One region of the Variovorax sp. Soil_C_12 genome, then DNA from elsewhere that is predicted to be linked to it. Evidence: predicted binding sites of a transcription regulator. Region 1 holds the regulator's gene; each other region holds the start of a gene.
The links. The regulator sigma-54, encoded in region 1, starts transcription at its own class of promoters, with help from an activator protein. The targets are predictions, from matches to a motif close to TGGCANGNAANCTGCTTT.
Positions count from the first base shown of each region.

Region 2: AC3A6X_RS32185 (CmpA/NrtA family ABC transporter substrate-binding protein) is a predicted target of sigma-54. The motif match lies at 2,766-2,783, and genes of this name have one in related genera.
Region 3: AC3A6X_RS29265 (isopenicillin N synthase family dioxygenase) is a predicted target of sigma-54. The motif match lies at 3,882-3,899, and genes of this name have one in related genera.
Region 4: glnA (type I glutamate--ammonia ligase) is a predicted target of sigma-54. The motif match lies at 2,509-2,526, and genes of this name have one in related genera.

Region 1 covers NZ_JBDGIO010000018.1:41,708-46,695, reverse strand. Annotated here, with positions in the region: gene lptB (LPS export ABC transporter ATP-binding protein) at 1-373, shown strand, start outside; gene AC3A6X_RS31500 (RNA polymerase factor sigma-54) at 376-1,965, shown strand; gene AC3A6X_RS31495 (phospholipase D family protein) at 2,001-3,572, shown strand; gene AC3A6X_RS31490 (YceI family protein) at 3,582-4,250, opposite strand; gene AC3A6X_RS31485 (YceI family protein) at 4,258-4,845, opposite strand; gene AC3A6X_RS31480 (cytochrome b) at 4,842-4,988, opposite strand, start outside.
Region 2 covers NZ_JBDGIO010000019.1:69,480-74,467, forward strand. Annotated here, with positions in the region: gene AC3A6X_RS32170 (alpha/beta hydrolase) at 1-256, shown strand, start outside; gene tsaD (tRNA (adenosine(37)-N6)-threonylcarbamoyltransferase complex transferase subunit TsaD) at 201-1,253, opposite strand; gene AC3A6X_RS32180 (nitrate- and nitrite sensing domain-containing protein) at 1,347-2,633, shown strand; gene AC3A6X_RS32185 (CmpA/NrtA family ABC transporter substrate-binding protein) at 2,965-4,209, shown strand; gene ntrB (nitrate ABC transporter permease) at 4,220-4,988, shown strand, end outside.
Region 3 covers NZ_JBDGIO010000015.1:11,004-15,991, reverse strand. Annotated here, with positions in the region: gene AC3A6X_RS29275 (hypothetical protein) at 1-2,136, opposite strand, end outside; gene AC3A6X_RS29270 (cytochrome P450) at 2,261-2,713, shown strand; gene AC3A6X_RS29265 (isopenicillin N synthase family dioxygenase) at 2,775-3,767, opposite strand; gene AC3A6X_RS29260 (nucleoside deaminase) at 4,004-4,531, shown strand; gene AC3A6X_RS29255 (TetR family transcriptional regulator C-terminal domain-containing protein) at 4,608-4,988, shown strand, end outside.
Region 4 covers NZ_JBDGIO010000003.1:458,483-463,470, reverse strand. Annotated here, with positions in the region: gene AC3A6X_RS10925 (sterol desaturase family protein) at 1-567, shown strand, start outside; gene AC3A6X_RS10920 (EI24 domain-containing protein) at 634-1,506, shown strand; gene AC3A6X_RS10915 (competence/damage-inducible protein A) at 1,625-2,425, shown strand; gene glnA (type I glutamate--ammonia ligase) at 2,575-3,990, shown strand; gene AC3A6X_RS10905 (hypothetical protein) at 4,132-4,641, shown strand; gene glnL (nitrogen regulation protein NR(II)) at 4,641-4,988, shown strand, end outside.

The DNA.
Region 1 (4,988 bases):
GAGCGAGCTGCTGCACGACCTGCGCGTCGACCACCTGCGCGATTCGCCGGCGCTGGCGCTGTCGGGCGGCGAGCGCCGCCGCGTCGAGATCGCGCGCGCGCTGGCCACCCAGCCCCGCTTCATCCTGCTGGACGAGCCCTTCGCCGGCATCGACCCGATCGCGGTGATCGAGATCCAGCGGATCATCAACTTCCTGAAGGAGCGCGGCATCGGCGTGCTCATCACCGACCACAACGTGCGCGAGACGCTGGGCATCTGCGATCACGCATTCATCATCAGCGACGGGCATGTGCTGGCACAAGGCACGCCCTCGGAGATCGTCGACAACGCCGAGGTCAGGCGCGTCTATCTCGGCGAGCACTTCCGGATGTAGAGATGAAGCAAGGGCTCTCGCTGCGGGTCTCGCAGCACTTGGCGCTCACGCCGCAACTGCAGCAGTCGATCCGGCTGCTCCAGCTGTCCACGCTCGAGCTGAGCCAGGAGGTCGAGCAGATGCTCGACGAGAACCCGTTCCTGGAGCGCACCGCCGACGAAGCCCCGCGCGAGGAGTTCGGGCTCGAATCCGCCGATGCGCCGGTGCGCGATGACGACCGCCAGGCCGAAGGCGAGAGCGACTTCGTCGCCGGGCCCGCCCCGGCCGCTGCCGACACTGCGCCGGCGTCCCCCGCCGACAGCGAGACGGCGGCAGCCGCCGATGCCCCCGAGAGCGAGCCCGACTGGGAAGGCGACGGCACGGTCGACCTGGCGCCGGACGACAGCGAATGGGGCGGCGATGCCCCCGCGCGCGCCAACAACCTCGGCAACGACGAGCGCCCCGATGCGACCGAGCTGGCCAGGAGCCAGGAGTCGCTGCAGTCCTTCCTGCACCGCCAGGCGCTGTCCTTGCGCCTGGAGGAGAACGACCGCGCCGCGCTGCGCTTCCTGATCGAGTCGCTCAACGACGACGGCTACCTCGAGGACTCGCTGCCGGCCCTGGCCTCGGGCCTGGCCGGCGACGACAACGACCAGTTCGACGAGCTGGTGCACCACTTCCAGGTCGCGCTGGGCCTGCTGCAGAGCCTGGAGCCGGTCGGCGTCGGCGCCCGCAGCCTGGCCGAGTGCCTCACCATCCAGCTGCGCGCCGAGCAGGAAAAGGACGACACCGAGGAAGAGGTGCAGGTGCGGCGGACTGCGATCGCGATCTGCAAGCACCCGATGGAGCTGCTCGCCAAGCGCGACTTCAAGCGCCTGGCCACGCTCACCCGCAGCAACGAAGAGGAGGTGCGCTCCGCCCTCCAGCTGATCGCCCGGCTGGAGCCCAAGCCCGGGCGCCGCTTCGTCGACGTCGAGCGCAACGTGGTCATCCCCGACGTGATCGTCACGCGCATCGGCCACGGCACCAGCGCCCGCTTCCGCGTCATGCTCAACCCCGAGGTCATGCCGCGGCTGCGCGTGCACGACATCTACGCCGGCGCGCTGAAGGCCCACAAGGGCGAGGGCAGCCAGGCGCTGTCGCAGCGGCTGCAGGAGGCGCGCTGGTTCATCAAGAACATCCAGCAGCGCTTCGACACCATCCTGCGCGTCTCCAACGCCATCGTGGAGCGGCAGAAGAACTACTTCGTCCACGGCGAGCTCGCCATGCGGCCGCTGGTGCTGCGCGAGATCGCCGACGAGCTCGGCCTGCACGAGTCCACCATCAGCCGCGTGACCACCGCCAAGTACATGGCCACGCCCTACGGCACGGTCGAGCTCAAGTACTTCTTCGGCTCGGCGCTGGGCACCGAGACCGGCGGCAACGCCTCCAGCACCGCGGTGCGCGCGCTGATCAAGCAGTTCGTGAGCGCCGAGGATGCGAAGCGGCCGCTGTCGGACAGCCAGGTCTCCGAGATGCTCAAGGAGCAGGGCATCGAGTGCGCGCGCCGCACCGTGGCCAAGTACCGTGAGGCGCTGCGCATCGCGCCGGCCAACCTGCGCAAGGCCCTGTAGCGATGAGCGCGCGCCCAAGCCTCTGGCCGCAGTGGATGCGTCTGGGCCTGGCGCTGATGGGGGTGCTCTTCCTGGCCAGCGGCTGTGCCATGCTGCCTGCCGAGTTCGAGCGCACGCCTTCGAAGGCGGTGCCGCTCTCCCCCGACACCACGCTGGGCCGCATCGCGAAAAGCGCCCAGCCCGACCCCGACCTGAGCGGCTTCCGCCTCATGCCGGGCGGCGACTTCGCGCTCAACACCCGGCTCGAGCTGGCGCGGCGCGCCGAGCGCACGCTGGACGTGCAGTACTACCAGATCCACAACGACGAGACCGGCCGCTACCTGCTGCGCACGCTGCGCGACGCGGCCCGGCGCGGCGTGCGCGTGCGGCTGTTGATGGACGACCTCTACACCTCGGGCGAGGACGCGCTGCTGCTCGCCCTGGCCGCCACGCCCAACCTCGAGCTGCGCCTCTTCAACCCCTTCCCGGCCGGGCGCGGCAGCATGCTCAGGCGCTTCTCGGCCTCGCTCTTCGACTTCAGCCGCGTCAACCGGCGCATGCACAACAAGCTCTTCATCGCCGACGGCGCGATGGCGGTGGCCGGCGGGCGCAACATCGGCAACGAGTACTTCACGCAGACGGCCGGCGCCAACTTCATCGATCTCGACACCTTCGTCGCGGGCGCCCTCATCCCGCGGCTGGCGAGCCTGTTCGACCAGTACTGGAACAGCGAGTACGTGCGGCCGATCGAGACCGTGGTCGCCTCCGGCGTGCCGCGCGAGGAGCGCCAGCGCCGCTTCGAGGAGGCGACCAGCCCGCAGACCACGCCGCCCCCGCGCCCGCCCGCGCCCAACGACGTGCTGGGCTACAGCCCGATCGTGGAGGACCTCAAGGTCGGCAAGCTCGACCTCATCTGGACCCGGGCCGAGGCCTACGCCGACTCGCCCGAGCGCGTGATCGGCAAGCAGGTGACCTACGGCGGCATTCCACTGCTGGACGTCGACAGCGTGCGCTACAACGTGATCGAGCAGATCCGGCGCGGGCGCTCCGACGTGACCATCGTCTCGCCCTACCTGATCCCCGGCAAGGGCGGGCTGGAGGCGATGCGCGAGGTGCGTGGGCGCGGCATGAAGATCAGCGTGGTCACCAACTCGTTGGCCGCCACCGACGAGCCGGTGGTGCACACCGGCTACCGGCGCTACCGCGAAGACATGCTCAAGCTCGGCGCCGAGATCTACGAACTCAGCTCGCAGCGCACCCGGCGCAGCGTGCGCCTGGGTCTCTTCGGCACGCAGATCGGGCGCCTGCACGCCAAGTCGGCCGTGATCGACGGGCGCACCCTCTTCGTCGGCTCGATGAACTTCGACCCGCGCTCCGACGTGCACAACACCGAGATCGGGCTGATCATCTTCAGCCGCGAGATGGCGCAGCAGGTGCTCAAGCTGATCGAGGTGCTCAAGCAGCAGGGCGCCTACAAGGTGCGCTTCGCGCCGGGCACCGAGCGCATTGAATGGGTGAGCGAAGAGGCCGGCGTCGAGCAGGTGCTGACCACTGAGCCCGACTCCACCCTGTGGGACCGCGTGATGCTGGAGATTCTGGCGCCGCTGGCGCCGGAGAGTCTGTTGTAGCGCCTGCGCTCAGCTCGGCCCGCCCGTGATGTTCACCGCCTCCACCTGCACCAGGAGCCGCACCCGGTCCTCGAAGCCGAAGGGGATGCCCCAGTTGATGCCCCAGTTGCTACGCTCCACGGTAGTCTCGAAGTCGCCGCCGCAGACCTGGCGCTTGATCAACGGGCTGAGGTAGCAGCCGAAGCGGCTGGCCTTGAGCTTGACCGGCTTGGTCTGGCCCATCAGCGTCAGCGAGCCGTCGACCTCGGTCACCTTGTCGCCGCTGAAGTCGATCTTGTCGGCCACGAAGCGGGCGACCGGAAACTCGGCGACGTTGAAGAAGTCCTTGCTCAGCACGTGGCGGTTGAGCAGGTCGACGCCGGTGTTGATGGAGCTGATGTCCATCGTGATGTCGATCTTGCCGCTCTTGCCCGTGCCGTCGATCTTGATGGTGCCGTCCTTGGTGCTGAAGCGGCCGCGGTTGGTGGTGGTGCCGTAGTGGCCCATCTCGTACATCACGAAGGTGTGCGTGGGGTCGACCACGTAGCTCGCGCCCTTGACCGGCCCGCCGGCCGGCTGGGCGGCCATCTCCGGCGCGGTCTGCGCGGCGGCCAGGAATGCGGCGGCCGCCAACGCGGCGGCGGCAACGGACTGGATGATCATCGTGACGGGCTGGGGCATGGCGTTGGGTGCTTGCATGGCAAAGTCAAAGTGGACGCAGGCCGGTCAAGACCAGCTTGAAGCGCACCTGCACTTCGTCGCCGACCATCGAGGTGTCGGTCCATTCGCCCTCGCCGACCTTGAAGGCGAGGCGCTGGATCGTAAAGCTTCCGGTGGCGGTCGAGCGGTCTGCCGACTGGGTGATCGTCACCGGCACCACGAGTTCCTGGGTATGGCCCTTGATCGTCAAGCGGCCGGCGATGTCGAAGCGGCCACCGCCCAGGCCCTTGATCGCGGTGGACTGGAAGCTGGCCTTGGGGAAGCGCGCGGTGTCGAACCACGGCGCCTTGGGCAGTTCGGCATCGCTCTGCGGCACGCCCAGCGTGGCGCTGGCCATGTCGACCTGCAGCGCCACGGTGCCGCCCTCGGGCTTCTTCGGATCGAAGGCGATCTGGGCATCGAACTTGCGGAACTGGCCTTCGACCGGCACCCCCATCTGCTTGCTGACGAAGCCGATCTGGCTGTAGCCCGGCGCGAGCTGGGCCATGGGCTCGGCGCCGCTCGCGGCGGCGGCCGAAGCGAGGGTCAGCGCGGCCGCGCACAGGGCGCGCCACGCGGGGCGAAGAAGGCTCATCGGGCGTGTCCCTGGCGCGAAAAAGGCCACATGCGGTCCATCAGGCCGTCGTGGTCGACGAAGTGATGCTTGAGCGCCGCCGCCGCGTGCAGCAGCACCACGGCGCCGAGCGCGTAGGCGGTGCCGTGGTGCAGGGGCTTCAG
Region 2 (4,988 bases), on a different contig from region 1:
CACGGAACTGCCGCCGCTGTACCTGGGCTTCGGGCTGGCCGACCGCTTCGCATCGAACCACCGCCTGCTGGCCGAGGCGCTGCCGGCCGGCCGCGTCTTCACCACCGAAGGCGGCCACGACTGGCCGCAGTGGTCGCAGCTCTGGCGCAAGATGCTCGACGTGCTGCCGCTGCCCGCGCGCAGCGGCCGCAAGAGCGTGCCTACCCGAACTGCGGCTCCGGCGCACCCAGCGACGCCAGTGGCCATCGCGGCTTGACGTCGAAGGCGTAGCGATCCGTCGCGGCCTGCAGGCCGGACTGCAGCCGCATCGCGGCGGCCATCGCGATCATCGCGCCGTTGTCGGTGCACAGATGCAGTTCGGGGTAGTGCACCCGCACCCCGCGCCTGGCGCAGGCCGCATCCAGCTGCTGACGCAGCTCGCGATTGGCGCCCACGCCGCCGGCGACCACCAGGCGCTTCAGGCCACTCTGATCGAGGGCCGCCATCGATTTCTTCAGCAGCACGTCGACGATGGCAGCCTGGGTCGAGGCCGCGAGGTCGGCCTTGCGCGATTCCAGCGCATCGCCGAGCTTGCGGGCCTGGGTCAGCACTGCCGTCTTGAGCCCCGCAAAGGAAAAGTCGAGGTCGCCGCTGTGCAGCAGCGGCCGCGGCAGCTTGAAGGCCGCGGCATCGCCCTGCTCCGCCAGCTTCGCGAGCCACGGGCCGCCGGGATAGGGCAGGCCCATCAGCTTGGCGCTCTTGTCGAAGGCTTCGCCGGCCGCGTCGTCGATGGTCTCGCCCAGCAGCTCGTAGCGCCCCACCCCATCCACCCGCATCAGTTGCGTGTGGCCGCCGGACACGAGCAGCGCCACGAAAGGAAATTCCGGTGGATCGGCGCTGAGGAAGGGCGACAGCAGATGGCCCTCGAGGTGATGCACGCCCAGCACCGGCTTGCCCAGGGCGACCCCCAGGGCGCAGGCCACGCCCGCGCCCACCAGCAGCGCGCCGGCCAGCCCCGGTCCGCGCGTGTAGGCGACAACGTCGATGTCGGCCAGCCCGTGGCCGGCCTCCGACAGCACCTGCTGGGCCAGCGGCAGCACGCGCCGGATGTGGTCGCGGCTCGCCAGCTCCGGCACCACGCCGCCGTAGGCCTGATGCATCGCGATCTGGCTGTGCAGCGCATGGGCCGCCAGGCGCGGCAGGCCGCTGGCGCCCGACTCGACCAGGGCCACGCCGGTCTCGTCGCAGGACGATTCGATTCCCAATACAAACATGCGACGAGTGTAGGGGCCTGGGATCTGCCGGGGCACGATTGTTGCTGCATGTCCTTAGGATGGGCCACCGGCCCGCCACCCCCCAACACCACGATGAAGTCCGGACTGAGTTTCCTGATCGCCGCGCTGCGTTGCGAAATCGACGAGCTCGATCAGCTCGCGCGCACGAGCGCTCTTGTCGGCACCATCGGTCGGCTGGTCCATGCGCTGCAGCGCGAGCGTGGCCTCTCGAACGTGCTGCTGGCTTCAGGCGGCCAGCGCTTCGTGGCGCAGCGTGAAGCGCAGATGGCCGTCTGCCTGCGCGCGGAAGAAGCCGTGCGCAGCACCTTCGACCGGCTCGACACCGAGGCGGTGCGCATCGGCAACGGCGCGCGCCTCTTCAGCCGCATCGCCTGGGTCCTGCCGGGCCTGGACGCGCTGCCCGAGCTGCGCCGCCGCATCGGCGCAATGGAGCTGTCGGCCGCCGACGCCACGGCCGCCTTCGTCAAGCTGGTCGCGGGGTTGCTGGCGGTGGTGTTCGAGGCCGCGGACGGTGCCACCGACCCGGAGATTTCACGCCTCCTGGTGGCGATGTTCAATTTCATGCAGGGCAAGGAGTTCGCGGGCCAGGAACGCGCCTGCGGCGCCGCGGCCTTCGCCTCCGGCCGCAATGACAGCGCGCGCCAGCAGCAATGGCTGCACCTGATCGAGTCGCAGGAGCGCTGCTTCCAGGTCTTCGCCGATTTCTCGGGCCCGGCGCTGGGGGAGCTCTGGCGCGCCAGCCAGTCCGCCCCGCAGCTGGCCGAGCAGGAACGCCTGCGGCGCATCGCCTGCGCGGCGCCGGCGGGCGGGAGCCTGGACGCCGAGCTGAGCCAGGTCTGGTTCGACTGCTGCTCCCGCCGCATCGATGCGATGCAGGCCATCGAGGAGCGCCTGGCCGCCGACCTGCGCCTGCTCTGTGAACAGAAGACGGCGCGCGCCCGGGCGGAGCTGCAGGCCCATGAGGCACTGTTTGCCGAGCTGGCGATCGAGCCCGGCGAGGCGGCTGCCGCCTTCTTCGATGAGCTGCCTCCGGCCGATACAGAGGGCAGCCCGCCGCGCGCCCTGTCGGCGGCCGCCCTCGGTCGCCAGCTGGAACGCTCGGTGCTGGAGATGGTGCAGGAACAGTCGCACCGCCTGCAGGCGATGAGCGATGAGCTCGAGACCGTGCGCGCCGCCCTCAACGAGCGCAAGCTGGTGGAGCGTGCCAAGGGCCTGCTGATGGCGCACCGCCGGCTCAGCGAGGAGGAAGCCCACAAGATGCTGCGCCGGACCGCGATGAGCCAGGGCCGGCGGCTGGTCGAGGTGGCCGAATCGGTGCTCTCGATGGCGGAGTACCTGCCTGGCGATCCCGTGCGCTGAGCATGCCGGTCTGAATTGGTGCGCTGCACAACAAGGGTGCCAGGCGGAGATCTGGAACCAACCCGCCGCCCTGCCTTTCCAGGCCGGCCTCACGCGCTACCGATTCGATAGCAACCCGAGCCGCAAGCTCACTGGCACGCACCTTGCTTAAAAGAGCTTGCATAGGCCCGCAAGGGTCTTCAGGCAGGCGGCATCCAACGGCGGGTGCGGGCCACCACAACCGGACAAAGGCGTCCCCATCCCGCAAGGGCTCGTTCACGAGCGGCCCGTGCGTGGTGTGGACGCCTTTTTGTTTTTTGCCTTCTCGTCTTTCACCTTCGGAGTGCGCCCCATGAACGATCTGCTGAAACCGAAACTGAGCCGCCGCCGCATCCTGCAGGCTGCTGCCGTTGGCGCCGTCGGGCTCGACCCCGCCCTGCGCGCCGCCGTCTGGGCCCAGGGCTCCGACAAGCCCGAGAAGGAGGAAGTCAAGATCGGCTTCATCCCGCTGACCGACTGTGCCAGCGTGGTGATGGCCTCGGTGCTGGGCATCGACAAGAAGTACGGCGTGAAGATCGTGCCCAGCAAGGAAGCCAGCTGGGCCGGCGTGCGCGACAAGCTGGTCAACGGCGAGCTCGACTTCGCCCACGTGCTCTACGGCCTCGTCTACGGCGTGCACCTCGGCATCAGCGGCCCCAAGAAGGACATGGCTGTACTGATGACCCTCAACAACAACGGCCAGGCGATCACGCTGTCGAAGAAACTGGCCGACAAGGGTGCGGTCGACGGTGCCTCGCTGGCCAAGCTGATCGCCACCGACAAGCGCGAATACACCTTCGCCCAGACCTTCCCGACCGGCACCCACGCCATGTGGCTCTACTACTGGCTGGCCTCGGCGGGCATCGACCCCTTCAAGGACGTGAAGAACATCGTGGTGCCCCCGCCCCAGATGGTGGCCAACATGCGCGTGGGCAACATGGACGGCTACTGCGTCGGCGAGCCCTGGGGCCAGCGCGCCATCATGGACGGCATCGGCATCACCGCCGTGACCACGCAGGACATCTGGAAGGACCATCCGGAGAAGGTGCTGGGCACCACCTCGGACTTCGTCAAGAAGTACCCCAACACCGCACGCGCGGTGACGGCCGCGATCCTGGAAGCCGGCAAGTGGATCGACACCGGCCTGCAGAACAAGAACAAGATGGCCGAGACCATCGCCGACAAGAGCTACGTCAACACCAGCGTGGACGCCATCAACCAGCGCATCCTGGGCCGCTACACCAACGGCCTCGGCAAGAACTGGGACGACCCCAACCACATGAAGTTCTACAACGACGGCGCGGTGACCTTCCCCTACCTGTCAGACGGCATGTGGTTCCTCACGCAGCACAAGCGCTGGGGCCTGCTGAAGGAGCACCCCGACTACCTCAAGGTCGCCACCGAGATCAACCGCATCGACATCTACAAGCAGGCCGCGGCGGCCACCAAGACCTCCGTGCCCAAGGACGCGATGCGCACCAGCAAGCTGATCGACGGCGCGGTGTGGGACGGGAAGAACCCGAAGCAGTACGCCGATTCCTTCAAGCTGCACGTCTGAGGAGCAAGCCATGGTCAGTGCCGTCTTTCATTCGCCGCTCGAAGCCGCCGCCGGGCATATTGCCGCACCCGCGATCTCCAAGAGCATCGCCCCCACGCCGGTGGCCGTGCCAGCGCCCGTGCAGCAGGCGCCCGAGCCCACCCCGCGCACGCCGCGCGACTTCAGCTGGATCTGGCTGCGCGCGCTGCCCCCGATCCTGGGCTTCGCGCTCCTGATCCTGGTCTGGGAGCTGGTCGCGCTGAAAAGCAGCAACGGCTTTCCGTCGCCGGGCACCGTCTGGCAACAGGCGGTCATCGTGTTCAGCGACCCCTTCTACAGCAAGGGCCCCAACGACCAGGGCGTGGGCTGGAACGTGCTCTCCTCGCTGCAGCGCGTGGCGCTGGGCTTCGGGCTGGCGGCGGCGGTCGGCATCCCGGCCGGCTTCGCGATCGGGCGCTTCAGCTTCCTTGCGCGCATGTTCAACCCGCTGATCAGCCTGCTGCGTCCGGTCTCGCCGCTGGCCTGGCTGCCGATCGGCCTGCTGGTCTTCAAGGGCGCCAACCCGGCCGCCATTTGGACCATCTTCATCTGCTCGATCTGGCCCATGGTCATCAACACCGCGGTGGGCGTGCAGCGCGTGCCCAGCGACTACATGAACGTGGCGCGGGTGCTCAATCTCTCCGAGTGGAAGATTCTCACCAAGATCCTGTTCCCCGCCGTCTTGCCCTACATGCTGACCGGCGTGCGCCTGGCGGTCGGCACCGCCTGGCTGGTGATCGTCGCGGCCGAGATGCTGACCG
Region 3 (4,988 bases), on a different contig from region 1:
GCAGCTAAAACCGTCGGGGTACAGCGCAGCATGGTCCGTCCCTTTGGCGATCCCGAGAAGGCCATCGGGGTCGTGAAGCCATTCGCGATCGTCGCGCAGCGCGATGAGCACCTCTTCGAGGGAGACCTTCAGGAAGCCACTGAACCTTTGGTGATCGCATTCGATGGAGGTATCGACGATCCAGCCGTGCACCTCGCGCACATGGGCGGGCAGCGCCGCGCCGAGGTCCTGAGCCAGCGTCCGTTTGCCGGCGAGATCCGTCATCACCGCATCCACCTTGCGCTTGAGCTGCCCGCCCGCCTTCCGCAGCGTCGATGTCGCATGGTGCCAGGCCTCCCGCTGCGACGACCGAAGGAACGTCGACTTCACCTCCATCACCAATACGACGCCGTCGCGAACGCACACGACGTCCACCTCTCCGGCATCGCCATGCGTGGTGCGCTCGGGCGTCCAGTTCAGACGCACCGAGAAACCCCGCGCCTCCAGTGCCCGCGCGAGGTTGGCTTCGATGCGCTCGGTCTCGGCCCTGAATTCGCCGCGCCGCTGGCCCAGTCGTCGCAGGTTGTTGATGGCCGCGGTACTGTTGTTCTGCACGCCGACGAGCCAGGGGAGTTGCACCAGGAGAGACCCGAACTTCAGAAAGGGACGCTCGAAGAGTTCGGGTTGCGATTCGTCATCTGAAGACGCGCGCACCTTCGCCGCCAACGATGGCCAATCGCTGGTCCAGAAGTCCAGGATGCGGGCAGCCATCAACGCGCTGCCTTCTGGCGCGGACGGCGTGACGGTCCATCCGAGGATGTTCGAGATCTTGGCGGCCCGGTCGGACCAGGTCAGCGGATAGCGGATCTGGAAGCCTTGGCGCATCCCGCCGTCGGCGAGCCGACGCAAGGCGACCCTCCAGTCGCCGCTCTCGCGGAGATGCGCCATGAAGGCTTCCAGGAAATCGCGCTGGAAGAAGGCCGATGTGAGTTCGAGCGACAACAAGGCCAGGAACAGGTCGACCTCGTCGCCGGCATCGGTGGTCACGGTTTCCGCAACGCCGTACACCTCGGTCAGTTGCAGGCGCGTCCGGATGGCACGGATGCAGGCCAGCCGGTTGGCTTCATGGTTCTCGGGACGTCCGATCGTCCGCGTGGCTTGCGGCGAACGCATGAACGCGTCGGCGGCGCGATAGAACCAATACGCATGGAGGCGGGCCAGCTTGCGGCCATCGCGCTCCCAGGCGGCCCGCAGACCGGCATCGACGACTTCGATCTCGAGCACGGCGCCGCGCCGGACGAACCGGATGCCGGCGTCGAAGCTGAACGCGTCAGCCGACCGCGACAAGAACTCGTTCAGTTCGATCTGCGCCTCTAGCAATGCATGGAAGGCGTCTCGCATGCCCTGTCCCCATGCCTGCGCCACACTCGATTCGCTCAGGACGGGTATCAGATGCGTCTCCAGCGACCGCGCCAGCTTGCGCTGGTCGAGATGCAGGTCCTGCGGGCGGGCCGTGCCGAGCTTCCACAGCAGGACATCGTTGATCGCGTGCCAGGCGCACTGCTCGGCCGAGATCGTGCTGTCCGGACGGTGTGGCGAAGACATGCCCGCCGGCACGAGATGCTCGAACGCGTAGAGGCTGGCCAGGACGAGCAGGTCGAAGGGCGTCGCGTCCGCAAGCTCGCGCTGCAGCCGCGTTACCTCCTCGACGCGCACGCGGTGGGCTTCTCCGAAGATGTGAAGTACGCGGCACAGCTCTGCGATGTCGCCGTGCAGGCCAGCCAAGCTTTCGAGGTCGCGACGATGCGCCGAGGCGGGGCGCAGCGCCAGTCTTGAGCGACGAGCCGCCGTGGACAGCGCGGCCGGACAGGCGACCGCGATGCGCGACAGCAGCTCGACATTCGTGATCTTCTCCTGCACGAAGTAGCGCGCCAGGGCCAGCGTCATCAGATCGGACCGCCAGAGCTCTGCCGGCAGCGCACGCCAGGCAGCACATGACCAGAAGTCGGCGTCGCGCTGCGCGGCAGTGACCTTGTGCTTTCCGCGACGCTTCGGCTTTCCGTCCAAGTAGTCAGTTGCAGCCGCTTCCGCGGCAAGCGCCAAAGAGCGCTTCGAACTGTCGCCCTGCGTGAAATAGGCCTCGTAGAAATTGGTCACATCGACGGGAGTTGCTGCCAAGGGGCCAGGGTAGGATCGTGGTGCGACCTCACCCCCATGAAGAAAAAAGCTGAGGCCGCTGGACTTCGCGGGCAATGGGCTCGTCACGACGCGCGCTCCCGCGGTGCCGCCCGAACACGCCGATTCGCAAGATCGCTCGACCGACGGGGAGCTCTCCGGAAATGTCCTGGGCATGCTTCTGGCGGGCGAAGACACGACCGCCCACACGATCGGCTCGATGTGGTTGCTGCACGAACATCCGAAGGAGTGGGAGAGCGCTCGAGCGGAAGCGGACGCGATCGTGGGCGAAGGATCGATCCCGCAGTCGCTGGAACAGCTGTCGCAGCTCGACTTCCTCGAGGCCTGCGCCAACGAAGCGATGCGACTCAAACCTGTGGCGCCGATGAATATCGTCCAGGCGCATCAAAACGTGGTGGTTGCCGATGTCGCGGTTCCGAAGGGGACATTTATCACCTGCGTGATGCGCCCAGCGGGCATGGATCCAGGTCACTTTGACGAGCCCCATGCTGAAACGGATATGCGGAGGCCGGGCCTACGGTCACAAGCTTTGGAATGACAGGCTTTCCCATGCGCAAGGCACGGGGCCAGAGCAGTGAAACCGCAGCACCTGCCCCTGTTCAATAGGCCTTGAAATTGGCCGCCACGCGCTGGTTCAGATAGTCCCCGGCTGCGATTGCCGGGTATTTGCGGCCCGGGCCTTCGATGATGGCATCCCGGTTGGCCTGCGCAAAGAATGCCATGCTGAAGCGCGGCCCCATGTATTCACCGGGCAGCGGGTTCTTCACGCGGTGGAAGTTGGAAGGCAACTGGTCATCGCTCCAGCGCATCAGCATGTCGCCGATGTTGCAGGTGATCGCCTGCTCGTCGGGCTCCACCGACGTCCAGGCCTGGCTGTCCATCTCCTTGCCCGGGCACACCTGCAGGCCCCCCTGCCCTTGCCGCTGGAACAGCAGGGTGAGGCAGTCGAAATCGGTGTGCGCGCCGGCGCGCCACAGGCCCAGGCCGTCCTGCTGCTCGGGCGGCGTTGCAAAGTAGTGCAGCAGGCGCAAGGTGCTCTGGTAGCTGGGCTGCGCCGGATCGTGCGCACGCTGAAAGAAGAAGTCATCGAAGCCCAGTTTCCATGCAAAACACGACAGCACCTGCATTGCCACTTGCCAGCACTGTCTTTCAAAGGCCAGCATGGTCGCCTTGAACCCTGCCAGTTCTTCGTCGGCGGGCCACAAGCTTTCCATGTGCGGGCGGGTGATCTGATAGGACTCCTTCTGGTCGGGTGTGCCCGTAGACGGACGCACCTGGGCACGGCTCTCCCACCCAACGTTCAGGGCCTTCTTCAAAGGGTACCGGGCCTTCACGGCATCGGGCAGCGCAAAGAAACGCTCGGTCATGGCGAAGGCCTTGCGTACATCGGCCAGCGCCATGCCGTGGTTCACGATCTGGAAGAAGCCTACATCGACGGCGGCATCCCAAAGTTGGTTGGCGATGTCGGTCCTGCGCTGCGCGAAGTCCGAGAGGTCGATGCGGCGTATCTCGCGGTTGCTGGTTTCCGAGCCCATGGCGCCCATGCGCGTTTCTTTCTGCAGCTCGGTCAGGTCATAGGTGGCAGTGGTCATGCGGTTCTCCTGAAGTCATGGTGCGGGCTTCAAGAGCAATTTCCGGCTGCCCGCGCCACCATGCACAAGGACATGAAGGCTGCGCAGTGAACGCTTCTACTCTTGCCACAGATCAATGCAAGAAGAGTGCCCGGGCATGCCAAATGCATTGCGGCCGGCATCCGCAGTGGCGGGCATGCAGCCGCCTGGCGTTGAACAACGAAACCTGCCCATCGCACGACCGACAAAGACCCCCCATGCACGCCCTCATGACTGCATCCCCCGCACCGCTCGAAGAAGCGACGCTCGTCGATGGCACCGATGGCACCTACCTGCGCCAGGCCATCGCCTGGTCCCGCACGGCACGCGCGCGCGGCAACCGTCCGTTTGGCGCTGTGGTGATTGGCGCCGACGGCGAATTGCTCGCCGAGGCCTACTGCAACACCACCGAAACGGGTGACTGCACAGGCCATGCCGAAACCAATGCCGTGCGCCAGCTCAGCCCGCGCGTCGGCCGCGAAGCACTGGCCCAGGCCACGCTGTACTCGTCGGCCGAGCCGTGCGTGATGTGTGCGGGCGCCATTTTCTGGTCGGGCATCGGGCGTGTGGTGTTTGGCATCGATGCCGTGCGCCTGCGCGTGTTCCGCGGCGAGCGGGCCGAGCAGCGCGATGCAGCGCTGTCCTGCCGCGACGTATTCGCGGCATCCCCCCATCCCATCGAGTGCATCGGGCCTGCGATGATCGAGGAGGCGAGTGCGCCTCATGTCGGATTCTGGATAGTGTGAGGCGCCCATCCAGGCCGCTAGCGGCAGAATCGGCAACCTCCCTCACGTCTCCCTCACCACTGTGCCCGTCCAGTCCATGTCCGAATCTGAAATCGATGCCCCGTCCGGCGCACTGAGTCGCGCCAAGCAGGGGCGCGAGCGCATCCTGGGCGCCATCCGGGAAGCGGCCATTGCCGAGTTCAGCCGCCATGGATTCAAGGGCGCGTCGACCAAAGCCATTGCCGAACGCGCGGGCCTGACCAAACCCCAGTTGCACTACTACATCAGCAGCAAGGAAGAGCTCTATGAAGAACTGCTGTACTCCGTGCTCAACGGCTGGTCGGGGGCCTTCATCTTCGACAGCAACAGTGACGACCCAAAGAAGGTGCTGAGCAGCTACGTGCGCAAGAAGCTGGACTACGCGTTGGACAACCCGGGCCTGTCGCGCATCTTCACCACCGAGGTGCTGGGCGGCGGG
Region 4 (4,988 bases), on a different contig from region 1:
ATCTACCTGGTGGTGCTGGACTTCGTCGAGTACCTCATCCATCGCGGGCAGCACCAGTTCAACTGGTGGTGGGCGCTGCATTCGCTGCACCACTCGCAGCGCCAGATGACCATGTGGAGCGACAACCGCAACCACCTGCTCGACGACATCATCCACGACACGATCATCGTGGTGGTCGCCCAGCTGATCGGCGTGGCGCCGGGGCAGTTCATCGCCATCGTCGCCTTCACCCAGCTCAGCGAAAGCCTGCAGCATGCCAACCTGCGCTGGAGCTTCGGCGCGATCGGGGAGCGGCTCTGGATCAGCCCGCGCTTTCACCGCCTGCACCACAGCATCGGCATCGGGCACGAATCGAAGGGCCCCCGCACGCTCGGTGGCCACAACTTCGGCGTGCTGCTGCCGTGGTGGGACATGCTGTTTCGCACCGGCAATTTCGAGGAGCGCTACGACCCGACCGGCATCCGCGACCAGGTCGAGCCCGATGCCGATGGCCGGCTGCGCGAGTACGGGCGCGGCTTCTGGGCGCAGCAGTGGCTGGGCCTGAAGCGCCTGGCCCGCCGCGGCTGAATATGGCCCTCACGCCTGGTGCCGACTGAACCCGCGTTCACGCGCTGGCGTTATCCTCGGCCCCCGATGCGTCTCCTCCTCGATTCCTTCTGGCGTTCGGTCGCCTATTGCATGCACCCGCGGGTGATCGTGCTGTCGCTGCTCCCGCTCGGCCTCATGGTGCTGATGGCGGCGCTGTTCGGCTACTTCTACTGGGACGCCACCGTGGCCTGGACGCGCGACGCGCTCGACGCCTGGCCGCTCCTGGCCAGCTTCTGGGCCTGGATCGGCCGCCTGTTCTCCGGCGACGTCACCGCCGTGGTGGCGCCGATGGTGGTGGTGATCGCCGCCACGCCGCTGATCGTGGTGGTGTCGCTGCTGGTCGTCTCCGGCCTGATGGCGCCGCCGCTGACGCGCCTGGTGGCCGAGCGGCGCTTCCCGGCGCTGGAACAGAAGAAGGGCGCCTCCTTCCTCGGCAGCGTGTTCCGCTCGCTGGGCCTCACGGTGCTGGCGCTGCTCGCCCTGGTGGTGTCGATGCCCCTGTGGCTGATACCGCCGCTGGTGCTGGTCCTGCCGCCGCTGATCTGGGGCTGGCTGACCTACCGCGTGATGAGCTTCGACGCCCTGTCCGAGCATGCGAACGCCGAGGAGCGCTCGGCGCTGCTGCGCGCCCACCGCCTGCCGCTGCTCGGCATCGGCGTGCTGTGCGGCTACCTGGGCGCCGCCCCCAGCATCGTCTGGGCCTCGGGCATGCTCTTCGTCGCCGCCTTCCTGGTGCTGGCGCCGCTCGCGATCTGGATCTACACGCTGGTGTTCGCCTTCTCGGCGCTCTGGTTTTCGCACTACTGCCTGGACGCGCTGGCGCAATTGCGGGCGCAGCGCGCGGCAGCGGCCCTTTCCACCACGACGGCCGAGACAGCGGATGCCCGCGCGGTCGCAACCCAATGGGGAGCCCCATGAGCCGCCGGGCCGCTCCCAAGGCGAATAGCACCGTAGCCGAAGGCGAAGGTACTCCAGTGAGCCGCACGGCCGCTCCGAAGGCGAATACCGAGAAGCGCGTAGCGCGGAGGTTTGTTATATGACACGTTCCATCGGCCTGCTCGTCGTCGGCGACGAGATCCTGTCGGGCAAGCGAACCGACAAGCACATGCCCAAGCTCATCGAGCTGCTCGCCGCCCGCGGCATGCAGCTGGGCTGGGCCGAATACGTCGGCGACGAGCCGACCCGCATCACCGCCGCGCTGGGGCGCGCCTTCGCCTCGGGCGACATCGTGTTCTCCACCGGCGGCATTGGCGCCACGCCCGACGACCACACGCGCCAGTGCGCGGCCGCGGCCCTCGGCGTGCCGCTGGCCCTGCATCCGGAGGCCGAAGTGCTGATCCGCGAGCGCATGCAGGACACGGCGCGCGAGCAGGGCAAGGTCTACGAGCCCGATCACCCGGACAACGTGCATCGGCTGAACATGGGCGTGTTCCCGCTGGGGGCCAAGATCATCCGCAACCCTTACAACAAGATCCCCGGCTTCAGCGTGGCCGATGTGCATTTCGTCCCCGGCTTCCCGGTCATGGCCTGGCCGATGATCGAGTCGGTGCTGGACGAGCGCTACGGCCACCTGTTCGCCCGCGGCCGGTCGGTCGAGAAGTCGGTGATCGTCTATGGTGCGATGGAGGCCACGCTCACGCCGCTGATGGAAGCCGTCGAGCGCACGCATCCGGGCATCAAGGTCTTCAGCCTGCCCAGCGTCGACCATGCCGAGCACGGCCGCCATATCGAGCTCGGCGTCAAGGGCGACGCTGAACGCGTCGACGCGGCCTATGCGCAATTGCTCGAAGGCCTGCACAGCTTTGATGCCCGACTTGGCCCTGAATTGGTGCGTTGATTTACAGAGCACCAATTTGGTTACAACTTGCCTGTTTTTGGGGACCCGGCGGCGGGCTGGATGCCCCTTCGTGCCCCTGACAATGGCACAGAAACTGCATTCCCGATCCCGCTGGATTTCCCACCCCAACCATTCCAAGGAGAAGCCTGATGGCTAAGACCGTCGCCGATGTACTCAAACTCGTCAAGGAAAACGAGGTCAAGTTCGTCGACTTTCGATTCACCGACACCCGCGGCAAGGAACAGCACGTGACCGTGCCGGTCTCGCACTTCGACGAGGGCAAGTTCAACGACGGTCATGCCTTCGACGGCTCGTCGATCGCCGGTTGGAAGGGCATCGAGGCCTCGGACATGCTGCTCATGCCCGACCCGAACACGGCCAACATCGACCCCTTCTTCGAAGAGACCACCCTCATCCTCACCTGCGACGTGGTCGACCCCACCGACGGCAAGCCCTATGAGCGCGACCCGCGTTCGCTGGCCAAGCGCGCCGAGGCCTACATGAAGGCCTCCGGCCTGGGCGACACCGCCTTCTTCGGACCGGAGCCCGAGTTCTTCGTGTTCGACGGCGTGCGCTGGCAGAACGACATGTCCGGCTGCTTCGTCAAGATCGAGTCCGAAGAGGCCTCGTGGAACACCGGCAAGGAATTCGAGCATGGCAACACGGGCCACCGCCCGGCCGTCAAGGGCGGCTACTTCCCGGTTCCGCCGGTCGACAGCTTCCATGACATGCGCTCCGAGATGTGCCTGGTGCTCGAATCGCTGGGCATTCCGGTCGAGGTGCATCACCACGAAGTGGCGAACGCCGGCCAGATGGAGCTCGGCACCAAGTTCAGCACGCTGATCCAGCGTGCGGACTGGGTCCAGCTGCAGAAGTACGTGATCCACAACGTGGCCCACGCCTACGGCAAGACCGCGACCTTCATGCCCAAGCCCATCGTCGGCGACAACGGCTCCGGCATGCACGTGCACCAGTCGGTCTGGAAGGACGGCAAGAACCTGTTCGCCGGCGACGGCTATGCGGGCCTGAGCGACTTCGCGCTGCACTACATCGGCGGCATCATCAAGCACGCCCGCGCGCTCAACGCCATCACCAACCCCGGCACCAACAGCTACAAGCGCCTGGTCCCCGGCTTCGAAGCCCCGGTGAAGCTGGCCTACTCGGCCAAGAACCGCTCGGCCTCGATCCGCATCCCCTTCGTGGCCAACCCGAAGGGCCGCCGCGTCGAGGCGCGCTTCCCCGATCCGATGATGAACCCCTACCTCGGCTTCGCTGCCATGCTGATGGCCGGCCTGGACGGCGTGGAGAACAAGATCCATCCGGGCGAGGCCGCCAGCAAGGACCTCTACCACCTGCCGCCGGAAGAAGACGCGCTGATCCCGACCGTGTGCCACAGCCTCGACCAGGCGCTCGACTATCTCGACAAGGACCGCGCCTTCCTGACCAAGGGCGGCGTGTTCACCGATGCGTACATCGACGCCTACATCGACCTCAAGATGCAGGAAGTCACGCGCTTCCGCATGGCCACGCACCCGGTCGAGTTCGACATGTACTACAGCCTGTAAGGACTATCGCCCTTCCGGGGCGCCTTTCAGTGAAATAAAGGACGGCTCGCCGTCCTTTTTTCTTGGGGCGGTGGCCCCCTGTGGCAGCGCCATCGAATTGCATGAAAATGCCATCCGGTTGCCCACTTTCATACGACGATCATGAAGACTTCTTTCGTTTACCTGCTGGCCGCACTGGCAGCGGCCGGCGTGCATATGCAGGCCCAGGCGCAGCAGGAGCGCGTCTGGCGCTGCGGCAACGAATACACCAACAACGCCACCATGGCCCAGCAGCGCGGCTGCAAGGTCATGGAAGGCGGCAATGTCACCATCGTCCAGGGCAGCCGCCCGGTCGCCGCGGCGGCTGCCAGCAGCAGCACCTCCGCCGTGCGCGCGCCGGCCGGCAGCCCGCGTGTCGATGGCGCCGACCAGCGTGCCCGTGACGGCGAAGCCCGTTCCGTGCTGGAGTCCGAGCTCAAGAAGGCCGAGGAGCGCCAGGCCCAGCTGCTCAAGGAATACAACAACGGCGAGCCCGAGAAGCAGGGCGGCGAAGCCCGCAACTACCAGAAGTACCTCGACCGCGTGGCCGAGATGAAGGCCGAGATCTCCCGCAACGAGAGCGACATCGCCGGCATCCGCCGCGAGATCGGTCGCCTGCCGGCCACGCGTTGATGGCCTTTGGCAAATCTGCTGCCGCCGCCAAGCGCTTCCAGGCCTTCGACCTCCTCTCCACCCTGATCGCGGTGGTGCGCACCGACGGCTCGGTGCTGTTCGCCAACGCCGGCCTCGAGGATGCACTGGGCACCTCGCGCCGCACGCTCGAAGGCTCGCAGTTCGGCGCCTGCTTTCACGAACCCCAGGTGCTGCGCACCGCCATCGAAGGCGCGCGCAGCAACGACTTCGCCACGCTGCGCTACGAGGCCTTCCTGCGCCGCGTCAACCACGAGCTCATGCCGGTGCAGGTCACGCTTGCGCAGGGCGACCGCGCGGGCGAGCTGATCATCGAGATGTCGCCGCTC